3 regions of the Priestia sp. BR_2 genome follow, and region 3 is predicted to be linked to each of the others. Evidence: riboswitches for the same ligand, from Rfam matches in the RefSeq annotation. Region 3 holds a riboswitch; each other region holds the start of a gene.
What was found. A riboswitch is a leader RNA that binds a small molecule or an ion and turns the genes downstream of it on or off. The one in region 3 is predicted to bind cyclic di-AMP.

Region 1 (5,400 bases), on a different contig from region 3:
CAGGCGTGCTAGGACTCAGAATGGTAAAGAAAACCGTGAATTACGATGCGCCCGAGGTATATCATCTGTATTTCGGGGATGAAGGAGGACAACCCGGAACGATCATCACTTTCTTCCCTTCCTCCGCTTCGCGAAGAGGGCTGCGTGGAGGAGGACAGGCAGGATATACGACCTTTGCCGTTCCTGTAGGGGCCCTGCCTTATTGGGAACAGCGGCTGCGGAGCTTTGGCGTTCCCGTCATGAAGGCTTTCCGGTTTAACGAACAATATCTTCAATTCTCCGATCGGGACGGACTTTCGCTAGAGTTGGTGGAGCGGGAAGGCGGTCCGAATAACGGCTGGTCCGTGGACGATATAACTCCGGATACAGCCATTAAGGGATTCGGCGGCGCGGTTCTGTTCAGCAGCAAATGGGAGGAAACGAAGAAGGCGCTGGAGAACGTCATGGGACTGACCTACATTGGAGAGGACGTCAATTATGCCCGGTTTCAAGCTGCGGGCCCCTTCGGCAACGTGATTGATCTGCCGATGCGGGATATTCCTTTGGGAGCCGGAGGTGCCGGAACGACCCATCATATCGCATGGCGGGCTCAAGATGATGTGGAGCACGGCAAATGGCATGAATGGGTGAAGGAGCAGGGATTTCGCCCTACGGATATCAGGAACCGTAACTATTTCAAAGCGTTATATTTCAGGGAACGTGGGGGGATCCTGTTTGAGATCGCAACCGATCCGCCCGGATTTACGGTGGACGAAGACCTGCACTCGCTGGGGGAACAATTAAAGCTTCCTGCCTGGTTCGAACCGGAGCGTGCCCGAATCGAGCAGGGGTTGGAGCCTATACAAGTCAAAAATACAGGAGAGGGGCAACTCAAGTGATATCCATTGACCCGAATACCCAAAGCGAACGGGACACATACAAGCTGCTGATTGGAAGCGTCGTTCCGCGTCCGGTCGCTTTCGTTACGACATTATCGGCGGATGGCGTGCTGAATGCGGCGCCGTTCAGTTACTTTTCCATTGCGTCGAGCAATCCCCCTTTGCTGTCGGTTTCCGTTCAGCGAAAGAACGGTGCACCCAAGGACACGGCGAGAAATGCCATGCAGAGCGGCGAGCTTGTCATCCACATCGTGGACGAAGATACCGTTGCAGCCGTGAACGAAACGGCGGCGAATCTGCCTCCGGACGAAAGTGAGCTTGACCGAACCCGTTTAACCCCGGTCGTTAGTGACGTTGTTAAGGTTCCCGGCGTTCTGGAATCCAAGATCCGCATGGAATGCGTGCTGGAGCAGGTCGTCACGTTGGATGGCGCGGATCAGCTGCCTGCCGCTGATCTATTGATTGCCCGCGTCGTCCGATTTCACGTGTCCGAGGAGCTCTACGAGCATGGCCGGATTGACGCCTCGAAGTTGAAACCTGTGAGCCGCATGGCAGGAAATATCTATTCGACCCTGGGAGAGATGTTTACGATTGAGCGTCCGGTCTGACAGGGCTTGAGCTTGAATAGGGTTATTGCTTTGCGACTATTTTTAGCGAACATTCTTTTTCTTCGATAGGTTGCCGGTCATTCATTAGGAAACGGGGTATTGGAATATCATGGTCGGTATTTGCCCATTCTACATGAATGGATAGCCGGTTGATGAATTTACAACATAGGAGTGATCAACGCATGAAATTTGATTCCAAGGTTGTCATCGTGACGGGGGGCGCCAGCGGGATTGGCGAAGCGGCAGTCAGACTTTTTGCGAAAGAGGGAGCCAAGGTCGTTATCGCGGATTATTCCGACCAGGGACAAGCGGTTTCCGACGAATTGAGAGGAGCCGGCTTTGAAGCGCTGTTCGTCAAAACGGATGTAACCCAAGAGCAGGAAGTCGCGAATATGGTGAATCAGACGGTGCAGCATTTTGGCCGTGTCGATGTATTGTTTGCCAACGCAGGCATTGCCCATGATGCTCCTGCCGATCAGTTAACGATGGATAACTGGCAGAGAACGATTGATATTAATCTGACAGGGGTCTTCCTGTGCGATAAATATGTTATTCAGCAAATGCTGTCCCAAGGAACCGGAGGGGCAATCGTAAACTGCGGCTCGATCCATAGCCATGTCGGAAAAGCAGGGGTAACCGCCTATGCTTCGGCCAAGGGAGGCGTCAAGCTGTTAACCCAGTCGCTCAGCGCAGACTATGCCTCCAAAGGAATCCGAATCAATGCCGTGTGTCCGGGATATATCGATACGCCGCTGATCAAGGGAAGAACGGAAGCGATCACGCAGCACCTGGTCGGTCTTCATCCGATGGGCCGTTTGGGACAGCCGGAAGAAGTGGCCAAAGCCGTGTTGTTCCTCGCCAGTGAAGATGCCTCCTTCATTACGGGCACGAGCCTGCTGGTGGATGGCGGCTATACCGCGGTATGATGAGAAAAGCCCTGATGCTAAGCATCGGGGCTTTTTTTTAAGTCATTCCAGGCGTTGTTATCAGACTTATTATGGAGTGTTTCAAAAATTTTTTTTCGGTTCCGTATTTCATACGGGCAGACTTCCTGATCCGGGGCTCATTCATGGCATAAAACATATATGGCATGAACGATTTCCGCAAGACCCGTCAAATGCCTGCTATATAGCGGAAAATGGAGCATGGATTCCATGACCAATCCGGTGTATGGACAGCCTTAAATAAGGTGTTCAAAAGGCTCAATATCCTCGTTGCAAAAACGGTGTTTTTTACTTCTGAATTTCCAGAAAAAGCGGTTAAAGGGGTTTGACTTTTCCTGAGCTTCCCTTTATCATGAACACACGCTTAGTTTCCGGCATACATATTCCGGAAAGCGGGGGAACCAGTTTCACCAGGGGCGAGTCACTTGGAATTCACGAGTGTAGGGTACCATCTTACCCGAGTCCGTCAGCTAACCTCGTCAGCAGTGGATGGGTCTTGCATACATAATGGATGTTCATACAAAAGGCCCTTTATTCTCTATAGGGGCCTTTTCTCTATTTTTTGACCCCCTGCTGGCGGAGCTATGTCTAGATCCCCTGTTTGGTGGCCTTTTTGCATTCAATTACAGAGGAGGGGCAGCGCCTGCAAATGTGGAACGAATTGAATCGGTCAGACGGCATTGGGTCAAAGCGTGCAAGGAAGCGGATGAATCATCTTCCCTGAAGCCTCGTCCCATGCACGGGTATCTGAATGTCTATATATCCAAGTTAACGCATGTGCTAACACGGATAATTTCGTCATGCCGTTTTTTTAAGAAAGTGAAAAGCTATTACGAAAGGTTGTGGAAGGTTTTGAAGAAAGTGGTTGTGCTGGTGTTGTCCGTGATGATGGTGGTATTGCTCGCGGCTTGCGGCGACAAAGGAAGTACGCTGGATCGAGCCATTGAGCAGGGATATATCACCGTAGGGTTTGCGAACGAGAAGCCGTATGCCTACAAAGAAGCCAATGGGGAGCTCACGGGCGAAGCGGTTGAGATTGCCCGCGTTATTCTGGAGCGTCTTGGCATCAAGGAGATGAGAGGGGAGTTAACGGAATTCGGTTCGCTGGTCGCCGGATTGCAGGCCGATCGGTTTGATCTGATCACGGCAGGCATGTTCATTAATCCTGACCGCTGCTCTGCCGTCCTGTTCGCGAATCCGGAGTACAGCATCGGGGAAGCCCTTGCGGTAAAGCAAGGGAATCCGATGGAACTCGGAAGCTATGAGGACATTGCCAAGAATGAGCAGGCCAAGGTGGCCGTCATGACCGGCGCGGTCGAAATCGGCTACATGGAGAAATCGGGCATTCCTGCGGACCGGATCGTACAGGTCCCTGACCAGGCTTCGGCGATCAGCGCCCTCCAGGCCGATCGGGTGCAGGCGATTACCATGACGGGGCCGTCCCTGCAGGCGATGCTGGATTCAGCCAGCGACGACAGCATCGAACGCGTGGCTGATTTCGAGCAGCCGGTCATCGACGGCGAAAGCGTTCGCGGTTACGGGGCTACGGCTTTCCGCCAAGCGGATACCGAGTTCCAGGAGGCTTATAATGCAGAGCTTGAAAAGATGAAGGAGTCGGGCGAGCTGCTGGAAATTTTGCAAGAGTTCGGGTTCACGGAAGAAGAGCTTCCGGGTGAGATGACGGCCGCTGCGCTCTGCGGGGAATAGCATGCCGAATTCTTGGATCGATTTTCTTCCGACGCTGCTCAAAGGAGCAGAGATCACGATTATCGTCGCGTTCTTTTCAGCCATCCTGGCTATCGTGATGTCCTTTGCAGCCGGATTGTGCCGGCTGTCGAAGCTGTGGATCGTCCGCACGGCGACGGCCGTGTATGTCGAAGTCTTTCGGGGAACCTCCTTGCTGGTGCAGCTCTTCTGGTTGTATTTTGCCCTTCCGTTCATCGGCATCGAGCTTCCGAAAATGCTGGCGGCGATTCTCGCGATCGGACTTAACTTCGGCGCATACGGCTCCGAGATTGTTCGCAGCGCGGTGCTTGCCGTTCCGAAAGGACAGTGGGAAGCTGCCGTGGCGCTTAACATGAAGCCTTGGCAGAGGCTGTGGAACGTTATACTACCCCAAGCGTCCCTGCGAATGCTTCCCCCGTTCGGGAATCAACTTGTGGAACTCATCAAATCCACCTCGCTCGTTTATTTCATCACGATGGCGGATTTGACGTATCAGGCGATGGTGCTCCGCAACAATTACATCTCCTGGACGACCGAGATTCTGGTGCTGCTGCTCTTCATGTATTTTGTCATCGCCACGCTCGTCTCGATGGCGGTTCGACTGCTGGAGCGCAAACTGACCGCGGGGAGGCTGTAGCGGATGTGGGATTGGAAATATGTGTTTGAAATACTGCCGCAGCTTCTGAGCGCATTAAAAATGACGGTATGGGTCACGCTCTGTGCTTTTGTGGTGGCATTGATTATCGGACTGCTGCTTGCCTTTGCCGCGCGGAGTACATTTAAGCCCTTGTCGCTCATCACCAAAGGAATCATAGAATTTATTCGCAATACCCCCTTGCTGGTACAGGTGTTCTTCCTGTATTACAGCTTGCCGCTGCTGACGGGCATTTCGATTCCGGCCTTCTATGCGGGCGTCATCGGCCTGGGGCTGCATTACAGCACGTATCTGTCGGAGGTGTACCGTTCCGGCATTGAAGGGGTGCCGAAAGGACAGTGGGAAGCCGCAACCGCGCTGAACTACACGAAATCCCAGACCTGGCGGAGCATTATACTGCCGCAAGCGGTGCCGCCGATCATCCCGGTGCTGGGCAATTATTTGATTGTCATGTTTAAGGAAACGCCGATTCTATGCGCCATAACGCTGGTCGAGATGATGCTGACGGCCAAAAATATCGTGTCGCAATCATTTCGCGCTTTCGAACCGTACACGCTGGTCGGGATTCTGTTCCTGATCATCAGTTATAT
Region 2 (5,400 bases), on a different contig from region 3:
GCTTTATCTGTCCTTTGGCCATCCATCTGCAAGGGTGGGTCTATCGCTTTACTGCTTCCGCCTGACCTCGACCACCGTCGAGAAGAAGGTAGCCCCTTCGCCCATGTCGGACAGCCTGTCCGGCGTAAGGGCATTGGCGCGCTGCTTGCGGCCCTCGCCTTCCCACCACAGGCCTTGGCTGACTACGGTGCCCGGCAGCATTTTATCCGTCACCTTCGCCCGGACTTCATAGGTTCCGCGGTCATTATATACGATGACCATCTCGCCGTCCTGAAGCCCGCGTTCCTCCGCATCCGCAGGGTGAATCTGCAGGGCCGGCTCCTTCTCCAGCTTCTGATGCTTCTCCACGTTCGCAAAGGTCGAGTTCAGGAAGTTATGGTTCGGCGGCGAAATGAACATGAGCGGGTATTGATGACCGCGGCCGCGCCTTACCCCGTCATATCCTTCCTTCAGCGGCACGTAGGTCGGAAGGGGCGGCAGACCTGTTTCCTCCAGCTGCGCAGAGTATAACTCGATGCGTCCCGAAGACGTCGGCAAACGATCCAGATACGTGTCAAGCGGCGTCATATCGAGCTTCACATGGCGCTGTTCCCTCAGCTTGTCCAGCGTGACGCCGTTTAGATAAGGGTTATCCGGGAAGTCGAGCGCTCTTGCGATCATCTCTTCCTCGGTCTCATGAAAAGCCGGTTCCTGGAACCCCATAGCCCGTCCCAGCATGGAGAACAGCTCTACGTTGCCCTTGCTCTCCCCAAGTGCCGGAATGACCGGCTCCTGCAGCTGAACGTACTGATGCCAGTAGGAAGCGTACAGGTCCGTATTCTCGAACGAGGAGGTTGCCGGGAGCACGATATCGGCATACTTGGCCGTATCCGTCATAAACAGGTCATGCACAACCGTAAACAGATCTTCCCGTGCAAACCCTTCCCTGATCCGCTCGGTATCGGGAGCCACAACCAGCGGATTGCTGCAATAAACGAAGAGCGACTTAATCGGCTGTTCGGTCATGGCAAGCGCTTCGCCGATCCGGTTCATGTTAATGGTGCGCGCTTCGGGATTCGGCCGGAGATCGGGACGCTCAAGCGCGTCGCTATCCATGCTGTTGTAACCGCCGTTCGACTTGGCGGCCCCTCCGCCCCGCTTCAGCCATTGTCCGGTCAAAGCGGGAAGCGCGGCAATGCTGCGCACCGTCAAGCCGCCGTTGTCGTGATGCTGAAGACCGTTGCCGATATGGATGTAGGAGGTATCGGCCCGGCCGTAGAGCTCGGCCAATTTCTCGATATCCTCGATCGAGATGCCGGTAATGGAAGAAACGTGCTCCGGCGTGTATTCTTTGACGTGCTCGCGCAAGGCTTCATGACCAATCGTATACTTGCGGAGGAATTCCTCATTTACCATGCCGTCACGGAACATGATGTGCATGAGGCCGACGGCCAGCGCCGCATCCGTGCCTGGATACAGCGGAATGAACCAGTCCGCCCATTGCCCCGTCTGGTTCTTGTGGACATCGATCACAACGACCTTGGCACCGGCTTTGCGCGCTTTCTCTGCAATCACCATCTGGTGCATATTGGTGCTGACGATGTTGCCGCCCCAGACGAGGATGACGTCGGCTCGTACGGTGTCCTCCGGAACGGTTCCCCCATTAAACCCCATCAAGGATTTCCAGCCCTCATTGCCCGCGGAATTGCAGATCGACTGCTTCAGGCGGCTGGCACCCAGCCTGTTGAAGAACCTGCGGTCCATGCCGTCGACGCTCAATATCCCCATATTGCCGTAGAAGCTGTAGGGCAGGATGCTCTCGGAGCCGTATTCCTCGATCAAGCCCTTATAGCGTCCGGCTATCTCCTGAATGGCTTCGTCCCAGCTGATCCGCTCGAAGGCGCCCTCTCCCTTGGGACCTACTCTTCGCAGCGGATAGAGCACGCGTTCCGGATGGTACACCCGGTGTGCCATATTACGGACTTTATTGCAGATGGCTCCCTGCGTAATCGGATGCTCCGGATTACCGGTCACCTTGACGATTTTTCCGTTCTCTTTATGCAGCAGCAGGCCGCATGTATCGGGACAATCCAACGGACATACCGCCGGAAATACGCCGTTTTCCTGATGAATCATCGCTTGAGTCATTTCGTGCTTCCCCCTTTTGCTCGGCTGCATCATATCCCATTATCTTAAAAGAAAATCGGGGTTCCAGTAAAGTCATACATTTTTTTCTTAATCAGGTGATTCACTTTTCTTCCCCCCGGGTATATTCCTATCAAGAGCAAAGAAGAGGAACCCAGACCCTTTCTCTTCCTTGCCGAATCATGGACCACTCCCAAAAAAATTCGCCATGCCAGTGTCTCCTCCCCCGAGACCGGCATGGCGAATTTGTTTATATGGCATCCTCCCAGTGACCGATGTTCCCCGCGACTAACCTTCCATATTATAGAAACTCGTGATTTTCGCAGAAAACATGCAAAATAAAAAGCCAGTCAAAGCCACGTCATTATGTAAGCGCTTATCTGTCATTTTTTATAAATAATTTTGTTCGAATGCTCGTTGGAGGATGTTTTACAAACGATTGGAGCAGGCGTAATATACTATTCAGCTTCGAAAACATTCTTCATATTCACATGACATTCGCTTAATTTCCTTGATGGAAAGCGGGGGAACCAACCGTATGGAAGGATACCTATAGGATCCTTCAACCATACTAAGGGGTGAATCCTGATTCCATCGCGTACGTACGCCGCGATGGAATCAGGTAGGGCGACTCTCACCGCCCGAATCCGACAGCTAACCTCGTCAGCGTTGATCGGGAGGGTTGTGAACTTGTGATCAAACACAGGGTTCTACCCTGTGTTTTTTGTTTGCCAAAAATCAGCATAGGAAGGGTGACCGCTCCTATGTCCAGCATATAAAAAACACCGATAGAAGTCCGTTCAGGGAGCTTCTACCATGAACTTAATCTTAAGCGGCGGTGAAAAACAACCATGTTATCCTCAATCAAGCGCTTCCTCATCGGAAGACCGCTTAAATCGACGGAATTAGGCGAACAAAAGCTGAATAAAACCAAGGCGCTGGCCATCCTGTCATCCGATGCGCTATCGTCCGTGGCCTATGGCCCGGAACAAATCCTCATTGTGTTGATGACCGTCGGGGCAGCTGCCTATTGGTATTCCATACCGATTGCCGTCGGCGTCCTGGTCTTGTTGCTGGCACTTATCCTGTCGTACAGACAAATTATTTTCTCCTATCCGCACGGCGGCGGCGCATATGTCGTGTCCAAACGGAATTTGGGCATGTACCCGGGGCTGGTTGCCGGCGGTTCCTTGCTCGTGGACTATATCCTGACGGTTGCGGTCAGCGTGTCGGCCGGGACGGATGCGATCACGTCGGCTTTTCCGGAATTGCATGCCTATAATCTGCCGATTTCCATCGTGTTCGTTCTATGCTTGACCGTATTGAATTTAAGAGGGGTTACGGAGTCGGCCTCCATACTGGCTTATCCGGTTTACCTGTTCGTGCTTGCGTTATTCATCCTGATCGGGGTAGGGATATTCAACATTGCCACAGGCCATGCGTCTCCGGAGCTTCATACGCCGATCGGCACGCCCGTAGCCGGGCTGAGCTTGTTTCTGCTCCTGCGCGCATTTGCCTCGGGCAGCTCCGCCCTGACCGGCGTGGAGGCGATTTCCAATGCCATTCCGAATTTCAAAGACCCGGCCCCGAATAACGCGGCCAAAACTCTGGTGGCGATGGGGTCGCTGCTGGCCCTGTTATTTTCGGGCATCGTTTTCCTGGCTTATTACTATGGGGTCAGTCCCAGCGAACAAGTCACGGTCGTTTCCCAAATTGCCGAGCATACCTTCGGGCGAAATGCGCTTTATTACTTCATACAAGGGACAACGGCCTTAATTCTGATCCTCGCCGCCAACACGGGGTATTCCGCTTTTCCCCTGCTTGCCGTCAATCTGGCGAAGGATAAGTTCATTCCTAGAATGTTCACCGTCCGCGGCGACCGTCTGGGATACTCGAACGGAATCATTATTCTTGGATTTTTCTCCATTCTGCTGCTGCTGGCTTTTGAAGGCAAAACCGAGCATCTGATTCCGCTCTATGCCGTCGGCGTGTTTATCCCGTTTACCCTCTCCCAGACGGGGATGATGGTGAAATGGATTCGCGAAAAGCCCGAAGGCTGGATCGTCAAACTGATCATTAACACCACCGGCGCATGCATCAGCTTTATCGTGACCATGATCTTCTTCTTTACGAAATTCGCCCAGGTGTGGACCGTGCTGATATTCCTGCCGCTGATCATCTGGATTTTCACCCGGATCCGCAAGCATTACGAGGCGGTAGCGGACCAGCTCCGGATTACGACCTGCGAGCCGGTTAAGCCGATTGAGGGGAATGTCATCATCCTGCCTGTGGCAGGAATCACGCATGTGGTGGAGAACTCGCTGAATTACGCCAAATCGCTGGGAGCGGGCCAAATCATCGCGGTGTACGTGCCGTTCGAGCGGGAGGAGGAAGTCGCCTTCCAGGAAAAATGGAAAAAGTGGCAGCCGGACATCCGGCTGGTAACGCTGCACTCGCCTTATCGGAGCATCATTCAGCCGCTGACGAAATTCATCGATACCGTGCAGCGCAAGGCCAGCGAATCCGACTATCAGGTTACCGTCGTCATTCCGCAGTTCATCCCAAAGAAGGGCTGGCATAATTTCCTGCACAATCAATCCAGCCTGCTCATCCGGGCACATCTCCTGTATCGGAGAGACGTGATCATCACGACGGTTCCCTACCATTTAAAAAAATAGCGGGCTTGTTCCCTGCTTGATTCATTACTGGGGACAGCCTCGCCCATCACGACAAAAAGCTGCGATCAACCGCTGCCTTTCATCAAGGACGGTTGAACGCAGCTTTTTCTTTAAGCCAGACGCTCGCCAGGCTTCCGGCATTAGGAAACATTCTGCGCCGAATGAACCTGTTGAGGAGCGCCGGCCGATGGCACAGGCGTCTGCTCGCCGCGCGGAGCGGCTGCGGCCTGTTTCTCCTGCTTTAAATAAACGGTTCCGTATGTCGCTCCCACAAATAACGCGCCGCCAACGAAATTGCCCAGCCATACCGGAATGAAGTTCATCAGATACTCGCCCCAGCTGTAATAGCCTTCAAAAATCGCGGCCGGGATGAGAAACATGTTGGCCACCACGTGCTGAAACCCGATGGCGACAAACGCCATGGTCGGAAACCAGATCCCGAGAATTTTGCCGCTCATCTGATCCGATCCGTAGGACAGCCATACGGCGAGGGCTACGAGCCAGTTGCACCCGATGCCCGACAGGAAGGCTTGCAGGAAGCTGTCGTCCAGCTTATGCCCGGCCATATCCACCAGTTTCTCCAGGTAAACGCCGCTGC
Region 3 (5,400 bases):
TCCGTAAGCTCCAGAGACTCCCTGAACGGCTGCGTCAACGGATATTGGCGCCGAACAGCACGTTGCTAAGCCGCGCATACTCCTCAATGCTAAGCGTCTCTCCGCGCCGTGAAGGCTCGATCCCTGCTTCCTGCAGCAGCTGCTCCAGCCGTTCACGTCCCTCACCCGGGAAGAACCTGCTCTTCAAATTGTTGGCAATCGTCTTCCGTCGCTGTGCAAATGAAGCCTGGACCACCTCGAAGAAGAATCGTTCATCTTCCACGCGGACGGGCGGCTGTTCCCGGACCGCCAGGCGAATCACGGCCGACTCGACGTTCGGCTGCGGAATGAACACCGTGTGCGGCACGATGCAGACCAGCTTAGGCTCGCTGTAGTATTGAACGGCAATGCTGAGACTTCCGTAATCCTTGCTTCCCGGTGCAGCGGCCATCCGTTCGGCCACTTCCTTCTGAATCATCACCACGATGTTCTCCAGCGGCAGCTTCTCCTCCAGCAGCTTCATGAGAATCGGCGTCGTCACGTAATACGGCAGATTGGCAACCACGCTTACCTTCGATACGTCCGCGAAATCCTGACGGAACAGCTCATGAAGATCCACCTTCAGCACATCCCCATGATGAACCCTCACGTTCCCGTAGGGTTCCAGGACTTCCCTTAGGATGGGAATCAGGCGCTGATCGATTTCGACCGCGGTGACGGTTCCTGCCGTCTGTGCCAGCTTCTCCGTCAGTGCACCGATGCCAGGTCCGATCTCGAGCGCGCCTTTATCTTCATCCAGTCCTGCAGCTTCCACGATTTTATACAAAATATTCTGATCGATGAGAAAGTTCTGGCCCAGACTCTTCTTGAAGGAGAATCCATGGCGCGAGATGATCTCCTTCGTCCGTCTTGGTGTTGATATATCCTCGATCCGACTCATTAGCTAAACGCCCCCTTCTTCCAGCTGTGCAAGTGCTGCCAGAAATTCTTCCCGCGATATTTGAAACATGGCCAATCGTTTATGGAACTGCTTGCTGTTGCAGTATCCGATGCCCAGCAGATTACCCATCGCCATCCGTCTTGCCGCAGCCTCCGGGTGAGCCGATAATCCTGCCTCCAGCATATCCTCCAAACTGATCAGGCTCTCTGCACCCTCAAAAGACGTGTGGACCCGCTCCAGCGCGCGCCGGATCGCCTCTGGCGAGGCATTCTCCACGCCGATATCCCCTTTCCGGGTAGCATCCGCTTCCGGAATGAAGGCGTGCTTGCAGCCGGGTACGCCCTGATCCACGATTTTGCGGATTCGTTCACCCGCATGGTCAGGATCCGTCAATATGATAACGCCTCTGCGCTCCTGGGCAAGCGCTATGCGCTTCAGGATTTGTTTGTTGATCGCTGAACCGCCGGTTTCGATCGTGTCGGCTTCCACGGCCCGTTTAATGGCAACGGTATCGTCCCTGCCTTCCACGACAATCACTTCTTTAATCATGCGTTCGTTCTCTTCCTTCCCAAGCAGAGCAGGCCTGTACAACGTTAAGGCTCAACCCGTTTAGCCTTGATTACTCCGGTCTTAACAAAACAAAAGAAGAGGAAATATTCCCTCTTCTTGATCATCATATATTATAAGCTAAATAGTATAGCATTAGAATGGCAAAGTAAATTGGAATTCATGCGTCTAGTTCAATTCAGGTTTAACCGGACCGATCACGTAAACGGTGCGGCCGCTCTTCCGGCCGAAATTCATGGCCGATTTCAACGAATCGTAATAGACATCGATTTTGTTTCCTTTGATGGCGCCGCCCGTATCTTCAGCACGGCGGAAGCCGATGCCTTCGATGTAAACCCACCATCCGATCGGGATGATATTAGGATCAACGGCGATGGTGCGACCTTCCGTAACGCGTGTGCCGGATGCGGTACGCGTACCGATTCCTTGCTGTTCGGCGGAATACGCGGTCATCGACACGTTGTTCAATACCTTCTTGTATTTAAAATCAACGCCTGCGCGGGAAACCACGTTGTTCTCCACAGCCTTGGCGGTCGTTACTTTTTTCGTGCCGGACAATTTAGCCGGTGTAGCTTTTACATCGGTGGCTGCCGCCTGGACGATAACAGGCTTCTCCACTTTTTTCGTGCCTACGGCAATGATTTTATCCTTCGTTCTGCGTTCGATTTGTTGGGAGACCTTCGTCTTGGAAACCAGCTTGCCATTGTGGTAGACCTTCTCGTAATGGTTCACCATAAGACCAGACTCGCCCCGCTGAATGACGCGGTTATCGCCCTTTTCAAGCGATGGATCGGCCGTCTTGATCACGCGGAATTCGCGGTCTTCCGTTTCCTTAACTTTTTGCTTCGTGACGCGAACGACATGGATATTCATATTGCTGGTCAGCTTCGTGTCTTGCGACGGTTGTACTATATCTTCACCCTGGATCGTAACGCCAGCCTCTTTGAGTACATGATCAACTGTATCCTGGGATGTAAATATGGTTTTGGTTTTGCTGCCTACCGTAACGTTGACTGGAATAGCTCTGTCAATAATAATTCGGTCTCCGTCCCGGATTGCGCCGTTCAGGGGCATCGAAATTTGATCTTGGGGACTCAACGTGATCGCTTGCTCATCCAGCAATTCCTGCAGCAACGATCCACGTGTTTCCACCGTAGTGACCCGGCCGTCGACGACAAGCTGAACTTCCTTGCCTGCCTGGTCATGTACAACCAACGATATGAGAAGTGATACCGTAACGGCACCCATGGCGCCGAGCAACATCAGTTGACGCAAATTGTCATGCTTCCATCTCAATGCGTAAGACATGCTGGATGATTGTGATTCATGGGTTTCTTCAGGTTGAAAAATGCCCACTATTCCATCCTCCTTCATAGTCCCGCCGTCTAGGTAAACGCATGAATGCATTTGACGTGACTATAGCAATTTTTCTCACAGGGCGCCCTGCTATCTATCTACACCCTGCGTCAATTCCCGTCTTCCGTCCATCTGCCATCACCTCCTGTTTACCAAGAGTATGATGGACCCGTCTCCATTATTCAAAAATAAAAGAAGCCATTGAAAGAGTACTAGAGGCTCTAACGTGGCTTCCTGATGAATGAAATCATGGAAATGGTATGCACGAGATTTCCCCTCTTATTTCGCTTACGGAGTTAGCTGTCGGGTTCGGACGTAAGAGAGACGCCCTATATCCGGATGCGCGCTCATGGCGAGATCCTTCAAATTCACCCCAAAGACCCGAAAAAGAAATCAAATACAGCTTCGTGCATCCAGACCAGTATGCACCGCAGTATCGGTTCCCCCGTTCTCCAGAATTTCGGAGATTAAGCGAGACGGTTCATGAAATATTCGGCTGCGATCTGCACATCGCAGCTTCTTATCACTGAAAAGATGATATCCTGTTTGTATGCAGGTTGTAAAGCGACATTCAACCACATTTTCTCAAGTAAAAGGTTAAAATATTGTAATATCAACGCCTTTTCTGATTAAAAAACTTTAATTAATCGAAAATGCTCCCTTTTTCATGGCTTTTGCTCTTGTTTTCGTTAAATACCAAATCGTTCCAGCGCATTTTTGGTGGTAATTTGGGCCAATTCCTCATAGGACAACCCTCTAATTTCGGCCGCCGCCTCCGCCACCAATTTTACATATGCGGTCTCATTTCGTTTCCCGCGGAAGGGATGAGGTGTCAGGTAAGGCGCGTCCGTTTCGATCAATAATCGATCAAGCGGAACCTTTGCCAAAACCTCTTTGGGCTGCTTCGCATTCTTGAACGTTATCGGCCCCCCAAACGAGATATGGAATCCCATATCCAGGCACATTTTGGCCGTTTCCCAGCTTCCGGAGAAGGAATGCATGACACCGCCGACCTCGGAGGCTTTCTCCTCACGCAAAATGTTAACGATATCTTCATGCGCATCCCGGTTATGAATGACAATGGGCATGTTCAATTCCCGGGCAAGCCCGATCTGGCGCCGAAGCACGCGGTGCTGCACTTCCTTGGGGGACGTATCCCAATGATAGTCCAAGCCGATCTCCCCGATTGCCACCACTTTATCGTGACTGCATAAAGAGGCGATCCAATCCAGGTCCTGATCCTCCATGGTGATCGCATCTACAGGATGCCAGCCTACCGCTGCATATATAAAATCATAAGTCTCAGCCAGCTTCATCGTGGTCGGGATCGTCTCCCGGTTAAATCCGATATTGATCATCCGCGTAACGCCGGCTTCAAGCGCCCGCTGAATTGCAGCTTCCCGGTCTTCGTCGAATTGGGGAGCGTCCATATGAGTGTGCGTGTCGAACAGCATACTATCCACACTCTCCTTCCTGTCGTTTCTATGTCGTCTATTTTCCATTAGTTGGTTGAATGCAAGGGGATTAACGGTTGTCCTGTTTTGCCTGATTTAATGCTGTTGTTTGAAAACGTCGGCTATCGTCTCCGGCATTTGACCCAGGAGCGGGCCCACCTTCTCCTCCGGATAATAAAGATGGTACCGCCCTTTATGAATGCCGCTGATCGAGCGTACGATATCGGATACCTCCGAGATTTCCCTCAGCTCGTCATGCCGGTCCAGAAGGAGAATCTGTTTCTCGTTAAGCGGCATATCGGAATGAACCTTATCATAAGGAAGATCCGTTGGAAAATCAATCTCCAGGTCATATTCCGGATGCAGCCCCACCGCGCGGAACGCTTGGCGGATCCCGTCGATGGTTTCCAGATCGATGTTGTCGATTTCTACATATTTGTAGAGCTTTCGGTGCATGAAACGGCCGCATAATTCGCTAAGAAGCGGGTCTTCCTCCTCCGTCCATTGCAGAAAGGCCGTTTGAATCAAGGCTTCATCAAGACGCAGGTATTGTTTCACGCCGATACTCCCCGAAAACAACGCAGGCAGCGGTTCGATCATGAAACGGAAAGCATATCCACGGTCATGCAGCTCCTTGGCCCGGCGAAAGATTTGGCGCAGGATGATTTCGGAGCTTCGGGTGACGGGATGAAAATACACCTGCCAGTACATCTGATACCGCGACATGAGATAATCCTCCACCGCGTGCATGCCCGATTCCTTCACGACGACCCGATCGCGGTACGGCCGCAGCATCCGCAAGATTCGGTCGATATCAATCGTTCCATAATTGACTCCCGTATAGTAAGCATCCCTTAGCAAATAATCCATCCGGTCTGCATCCAGCGGACTAGTGACCAGATTCATGACAATCGGCTTATCGTAGGTTTTGTTAATAACGGAGGCGACCTTCTCGGGAAAATCGGAACCGAGCTCCTGAAGTACCCGATTGACGCAAGTATCTCCGAGCAGGATCCGGCATGTCCAATCCTCGTGGTTCATATGAAAAGCTTCTTCTATGGAATGCGAAAAGGGTCCATGCCCCACATCATGCAGCAGCGCCGC

Region 1: it holds a riboswitch for cyclic di-AMP, as region 3 does, so the genes downstream of both, ehuB (ectoine/hydroxyectoine ABC transporter substrate-binding protein EhuB) here and RB298_RS01140 (resuscitation-promoting factor) in region 3, are expected to answer to the same signal.
Region 2: it holds a riboswitch for cyclic di-AMP, as region 3 does, so the genes downstream of both, RB298_RS05455 (APC family permease) here and RB298_RS01140 (resuscitation-promoting factor) in region 3, are expected to answer to the same signal.

Annotation. Positions count from the first base shown of each region.
Region 1 covers NZ_JAVFHM010000170.1:22,561-27,960, reverse strand. Annotated here, with positions in the region: gene RB298_RS08420 (ring-cleaving dioxygenase) at 1-878, shown strand, start outside; gene RB298_RS08415 (flavin reductase family protein) at 875-1,486, shown strand; gene RB298_RS08410 (SDR family NAD(P)-dependent oxidoreductase) at 1,669-2,412, shown strand; cyclic di-AMP (ydaO/yuaA leader) riboswitch at 2,782-2,928, shown strand; gene ehuB (ectoine/hydroxyectoine ABC transporter substrate-binding protein EhuB) at 3,283-4,137, shown strand; gene ehuC (ectoine/hydroxyectoine ABC transporter permease subunit EhuC) at 4,139-4,792, shown strand; gene ehuD (ectoine/hydroxyectoine ABC transporter permease subunit EhuD) at 4,796-5,400, shown strand, end outside.
Region 2 covers NZ_JAVFHM010000139.1:61,637-67,036, forward strand. Annotated here, with positions in the region: gene RB298_RS05450 (molybdopterin-containing oxidoreductase family protein) at 49-2,127, opposite strand; cyclic di-AMP (ydaO/yuaA leader) riboswitch at 2,614-2,809, shown strand; gene RB298_RS05455 (APC family permease) at 2,976-4,802, shown strand; gene RB298_RS05460 (formate/nitrite transporter family protein) at 4,943-5,400, opposite strand, start outside.
Region 3 covers NZ_JAVFHM010000058.1:28,518-33,917, forward strand. Annotated here, with positions in the region: gene rsmA (16S rRNA (adenine(1518)-N(6)/adenine(1519)-N(6))-dimethyltransferase RsmA) at 35-919, opposite strand; gene rnmV (ribonuclease M5) at 923-1,468, opposite strand; gene RB298_RS01140 (resuscitation-promoting factor) at 1,655-2,842, opposite strand; cyclic di-AMP (ydaO/yuaA leader) riboswitch at 3,112-3,326, opposite strand; gene RB298_RS01145 (TatD family hydrolase) at 3,532-4,296, opposite strand; gene RB298_RS01150 (HD domain-containing protein) at 4,393-5,400, opposite strand, start outside.